Regions from separate parts of the Flavobacterium sp. CHNK8 genome, predicted to be linked through region 2. Evidence: riboswitches for the same ligand, from Rfam matches in the RefSeq annotation. Region 2 holds a riboswitch; the other holds the start of a gene.

Region 1 (3,194 bases), 650 kb from region 2:
TTTATTGGGAATTAAACCCATATCTTGCGCTACTTCTTCAAAAAAAGCTTTGTCTGTTTGAAAAAAACCATATTTTTTATCGGCGATATTTTTAGTTGGTTTTTTAGGCAGACTCTCTTTAGGATATTTCATAAAAGCACCCAGAGTAGCATACGAAATACGAAGTCCTCCTTCAATACCTGGACGGCTTGCAGTAAGTACTGAAAAACCATTAGCATTACCTTCAAAATCAATTAAATCTTGCCACTCTTTTGCGGTAAGTTGGTCTTTGTATTTTTGTCCGTTTCCTATCGAAAAATACTCTCCTATGGCTTTTTCACCCGAATGTCCAAAAGGTGGATTCCCAATATCGTGCGCCAATGATGCTGCAGCTACAATTGCCCCAAAATCATTCATGTGATAACCGTGTACTTCTTTTAAATGCGGGTATTTTTCGATAATTTTTTTTCCTACCAAACGCCCCAAAGAACGCCCAACAACGGAAACTTCAAGACTATGTGTTAATCTGGTATGTACAAAATCAGTTTTGGATAACGGAATAACTTGTGTTTTATCTTGCAAACTTCTAAACGCCGAAGAAAAAATGATTCGATCATAATCTACTTCAAAACCCAAACGGGTATCGTCTTGTTCTACACGCAATCGTTTGCCTTTGTCGCCTTGACGTTTAAGTGATAAAAGTTGTTCCCAGTTCATCATTACTTTTTAAAATTTATTTCCAAAGATAGCAGAAATAGATACATTATCAAGTGAAATAAGGTTAGGTATAACTTATTCACCTGAAAAATATAAAGTATAGAATCCTAGTAATGCAATGTACTAAAAATAACAAATTAATAAACTTATCGAAAAAAAAATCAAAGGATTAGTATTACTTTAGCGCCCTATTTAAGTTCTTAATTTATTTCTTCATCAACCGATAAGGGTTTTACTTAACTGTAGATTAATAGGGAATCGTGTGTAAATCACGAACTGTCGCGCAACTGTAAGTAACACAAAAAGTTTTTATCTGAGAAAAAATCCACTGTATGCCAATGGCAAATGGGAAGGATGATAAAAATGTTACAAGTCAGGAGACCTGCCTTTTATCGAATTGACAATGCTTTCGCGATTTGAAGCAATAGTCAGGTATGGTGCGTTCTGAACACAATAAGCATAACTATTTATGCCTTATTGTGCATTTCTCTTTTGTAACGTATTCTCCTTTCTTCTTTTCATTTCTAACAAACATTTTGAAATGCATCAAGAGCTTTTAACTGATTTATTCATCATTTAAAAAGCAACAACATGCTAACAAACAATCTTGGCTATCCGCGAATTGGTAGCAACAGAGAATTAAAAAAAGCCTGCGAATCCTACTGGGCAGGAAAAATTTCAGTAGACGAGCTTTTGGTTGTAGGCGCAACTATCCGCAAGGAAAACTGGCAATTACAAGTCGAGGCTGGAATCGATTTAATCCCTTCTAACGATTTTTCGTTTTACGATCAAATACTGGATCTATCACTTACATTAGGCGTTATTCCTAAACGTTATCAAGAATTAGCCAAAACAAACTCTATTACCGATTTGTATTTTGCCATGGCCAGAGGTTCACAAAAAGAGGGACTAGATGTAGTTGCTATGGAAATGACTAAATGGTTTGACACCAATTACCATTATATCGTACCCGAATTCACAAAAGATCAAGAATTCAAGTTATTCTCCGAAAAAATAATCGACGAATTCAAAGAAGCTACTGCTTTAGGAATTACTACAAAACCAGTGCTTATAGGTCCTGTTACCTATTTACTTCTTGGAAAAGAAAAAGAAGAAGGTTTTCACAGAATTGATTTAATCGATAAATTGCTACCCGTATATTTTGAAATTCTTAAAAAATTAGAAGCTGAAAACGTGGAATGGATTCAATTTGACGAACCATTTTTGGCTTTGAATCTAACAGATAAAGAACGAAGTGCCATCACTTATGTATATACCGAAATCAACAAACGCTTTCCTAAAATCAAACTGATTCTTGCTAATTATTTTGATTGTTTTGGAGAAAATCTTGAAACTGTACTCGCATTACCTGTCCATACTTTGCATTTAGACTTGGTGCGTTGTCACTCTCAATTAGATGACATTCTGGAATCAGGACAATTATCAGCCAATGTAAATCTTTCGCTTGGTATTGTAGACGGAAGAAATATTTGGAAAAATGATTTCAAAAAATCTTTAGCGCTTATCAAAAAAGCCACAGATGCACTTGGTGAAAACAGGATATTAATCGCTCCGTCTTGTTCTTTGATTCACAGTCCTTGCGATTTGGAGTTAGAAACCAACAACGCAACACTAACACCCGAAATTAAACAATGGCTGGCTTTTGCCAAACAAAAAACAGAGGAAATAGTACTGCTTAAATATTTCGCCTCAAATGAAATAGACGTTAGTAATTCTGTCCGTTTTCAAGAAAACACGATTGCTAATGAAAACCGAAAAACATCAAAATTGATTCATAATGATGCGGTAAAAAATCGAGTTGCAAGCATTACTCAAGGCGATGATCAAAGACAAAATCCGTTTTCAGTTCGTAGAGAAAAACAAACAGACGTATTGGATCTTCCATTATTTCCTACTACCACTATTGGTTCTTTCCCACAAACTGCCGAAGTGCGCAGCTGGAGAGCGAAGTTCAAAAAAGGCGAACTAAATCAACAACAATACGATGATTTACTCCAAAAAGAGATTCAAGAAACGATTCGTTTTCAAGAAGAAACCGGTATTGATGTGCTAGTTCATGGAGAATTTGAACGCAATGACATGGTAGAATATTTTGGAGAACAACTCGACGGATTTACGTTTACCAAAAACGGTTGGGTACAAAGTTACGGAAGCCGTTGTGTGAAACCCCCAGTTATTTATGGCGATGTTTCGCGTCCAAATGCAATGACTGTAAAATGGTCAGCTTACGCTCAATCCCTTACACCAAAATGGGTTAAAGGAATGCTAACCGGCCCCGTAACTATTTTGCAATGGTCCTTTGTTCGTAATGACCAACCACGATCCGAAACCTGTACTCAAATTGCATTGGCGATTAGAGATGAGGTAGTCGATTTAGAAAACGCAGGAATTAAGATTATTCAAATAGACGAACCGGCTATTCGAGAGGGATTGCCTTTGCGCAAAGAAGAATGGGCAACGTATTTGGATTGGGCGGT
Region 2 (3,194 bases):
TTAAACGTTCGTTCAGTGTTACAACTTGATTTACGTTTGGGAGAGGGTACGGGTTGTGCTCTGGCTTTTCCCATTTTGGAATCGGCAGTTGCTTTTTTAAACGATATGGCCAGTTTTGAATCGGCTCAGGTAAACTCCAAAAACATAAATTAACGTTATAAATTTGGCTAAGCCAAAAACAAAAAAATGAAAAAAGAGGTTCACATATTTTTTACAGCATTGATGTTTTATACCCGGATTCCGTGTCCTAAAAATATAGATCATAACCCGGATTATTTAAACAAAGCATCCCGATATTTTCCTTTAATTGGTTGGATTGTTGGGGCGGCAGCTTTTTCAGTCTATGCTGCGGCCTCTTGGTTATGGAATGCTGAGATTGGTATTGTCCTTTCGATGATTGCAAGTATATTGATTACAGGTGCTTTTCATGAAGATGGTTTTGCAGATGTGTGCGACGGATTTGGCGGTGGTTGGACCAAAACTAAGATTTTGACCATTATGAAAGATAGCGCTATCGGTGCTTATGGCGCAATTGGTTTGGTGTTGCTTTTTTTGCTAAAGTTTATGAGTCTAGTCACTATAGTCAAAAGTGAATCGCTATTTACAAACTACCATGCATTTTTCACTTTTTTATTAGTTTTTATAACAGGACATGCTCTTAGTAGATTTGCTGCAATATCAATTGTTTTTACGCATGAATATTCTCGTGAGGATGCTTCTAGTAAAAGCAAGCCCATTGCTCAAAGTTACTCAAATAAAGAGGTTATTGGATCAGCATTTTTTGGATTGCTTCCACTGGTTGTGATGTCTTTTTATCAAATAGCATTTCTCTTGGTTCTAGTACCAATATTTCTTACTCGATTTTTTCTAGCCCGTTATTTTCAAAAATGGATTGACGGTTACACCGGAGATTGTCTAGGAGCCACACAACAAGTTTGTGAAGTTATTTTTTATCTTTCAATTAGTGCATTATGGAAATTTATTTAGTTAGACATACCGAGACCGTTTGCGAAAAAGGAATTTGCTACGGCCAAGCTGATGTTGAAATTGCGACGCCTTATGAAGCAGTTTTTGATGCTATTTTAAAGCAATTGCCGCAAGATGCCCTACTTTATTCAAGTCCTTTACAGCGTTGTACCATTCTAGCAAAGTACATTCAAAATAATTTCGCTATTGCAAATGTGACGCTGGATGAGCGCTTGATGGAAATGAATTTTGGCGATTGGGAGTTAAAAAATTGGGACAGTATTCCACCTGAAGTTTTTACCCCATGGATGACTGATTTTGTCAACGTTCCTGTACCAAACGGCGAGTCGTTTTTAAACCTCCACAACAGAGTGTTGGATTTCATGGAAAATGCACTGGATTCCGCTACCACAAAACCCATTGTTATTGTGGCACATGGAGGAGTTATTAGGAGCTTTTTGTGTGCAGTTTCTGACTTGCCCTTACAAGATGCTTTTCAGAATAAAGTAGATTTTGGCGCTGTTGTACGTCTTACTTTATAAAATTATCATTTTTTTTGGTGATTTTCTCATTATAATTTTATCTTTGTAATCGAAATTTGGTTGCGTTCATTACATTCAAGAACGCATTAAAAGGGAATTAGGTTCAAAACCTAAGCTGTACCCGCAACTGTAAGCTATTATGCTTGTTGTTATCTACTATGCCACTGCTCGCGTTGGCGGGTGGGAAGGTCAACAACAAGACGCAAGCCAGGAGACCTGCCTTATTTCATAATCAATAGCGGACTTTCGGGAATAAAGGTTCAGGAAATTATGACACATTTTAAAGTATTCTTCTTATTTTGCTTTTTTGCAAGCCAGGTTATTTTGGGTCAAAACGACTCCATCACGCGTTTACGTGAGGTTATCGTTTCTGATGTTAAACTGCGCAAATTCTCCAGTACTCAAACTATAATTAGTTTGAATGACTCTATTTTGTCAAAAAACACTGGACTACTCACAAATTCACTCAACTATAATACGGTTTTGTATTTTAAAGAATATGGTCGTGGGATGTTGTCTACAGTTGCATTTAGGGGTACAACTTCCTCACAAACTGCAGTGATTTGGAATGGGATAAATATTAATTCTCAAATGAACGGCAGTACTGATTTTAATACTTTAACAAGTAATGATTATAATTCTGTACAAGTAAAAGGAGGCGGCGGAAGTGTTATTTATGGCAGTGGTGCTATTGGTGGAACGCTACATTTAGGTACTAATTTAAGTTTTACAGATGTAATTTCTAATGAAATAAGATACGACTACGGTAGCTTTAACACTCAAAACCTATTGTATAAAGGCATTTTTTCAAATGACAAATGGTCAACACAGTTTGGTTTTTCTAGAAATAGTTCGACTAATAATTATAAGTTTCAAGATAGTTACGATTGGAGGGGAAACCAAAGATTTAATGAAAATGGAGATTATGAAGTTATCACACTAAATGCTACAGTTGGTTATAAATTTAATGAAAAACAGTATTTAAAACTGTATAGTCAATCCTCAAATACCGACCGAAATATTTCCTTGTTATCATCATCTGAGTCACGTACAAAATACAAAAATGATTTTAGTAGAAATTTATTAGAGTACCAAGCTAGTTTTAATAAATGGACTACTTATTTAAGAACGGCATATATAACAGAAGGCTATCAATATTTTGAAGACAATACAAAGCCAGATTATAGTTTTGGTAATACAAATACATGGATTGTTAAAGCCGATGTCAACCACCAATTTAATAGCAAACTTTTAATAAATGCGCTGTTAGAGTATAATCTAACTAAAGGTGAAGGATCAGGATTTGGTAATCATGAGCGTGAAATTAGCAGTTTTGCTGTTTTGGCAAAATACGAAGCCACTAAAAATTGGCAAAATGAGTTTGGCATTCGTAAAGAAATTACTAACAATTACCAATCACCAGTCTTGTTCTCTCTGGGGAGTAGTTGGCACGGTATTTCTTGGTATCAAATCAAGGCTAATGTTTCGCATAATTTTAGAATTCCAACCTATAATGATTTGTACTGGGAAAGTGGTGGCAATCCTAATTTAAAACCAGAAAGTGCTTATCAAGGCGAACTCGCAAATATTTTTAAATATCATAATGTATCGCTTACACAAACGGTTTACTTCAATAAAATAAAAGATTTATTGCGATGGGTACCTGGAAATAACGGAGTATGGGCA

Evidence for each region. A riboswitch is a leader RNA that binds a small molecule or an ion and turns the genes downstream of it on or off. The one in region 2 is predicted to bind cobalamin.
Region 1: it holds a riboswitch for cobalamin, as region 2 does, so the genes downstream of both, metE (5-methyltetrahydropteroyltriglutamate--homocysteine S-methyltransferase) here and K5V07_RS10700 (TonB-dependent siderophore receptor) in region 2, are expected to answer to the same signal.

Annotation. Positions count from the first base shown of each region.
Region 1 is NZ_CP081492.1:3,132,241-3,135,434, forward strand. It holds gene K5V07_RS13625 (deoxyguanosinetriphosphate triphosphohydrolase) at 1-696, opposite strand, end outside; cobalamin riboswitch at 907-1,101, shown strand; gene metE (5-methyltetrahydropteroyltriglutamate--homocysteine S-methyltransferase) at 1,288-3,194, shown strand, end outside.
Region 2 is NZ_CP081492.1:2,477,626-2,480,819, reverse strand. It holds gene cobT (nicotinate-nucleotide--dimethylbenzimidazole phosphoribosyltransferase) at 1-153, shown strand, start outside; gene K5V07_RS10710 (adenosylcobinamide-GDP ribazoletransferase) at 187-987, shown strand; gene cobC (alpha-ribazole phosphatase) at 972-1,508, shown strand; cobalamin riboswitch at 1,549-1,747, shown strand; gene K5V07_RS10700 (TonB-dependent siderophore receptor) at 1,779-3,194, shown strand, end outside.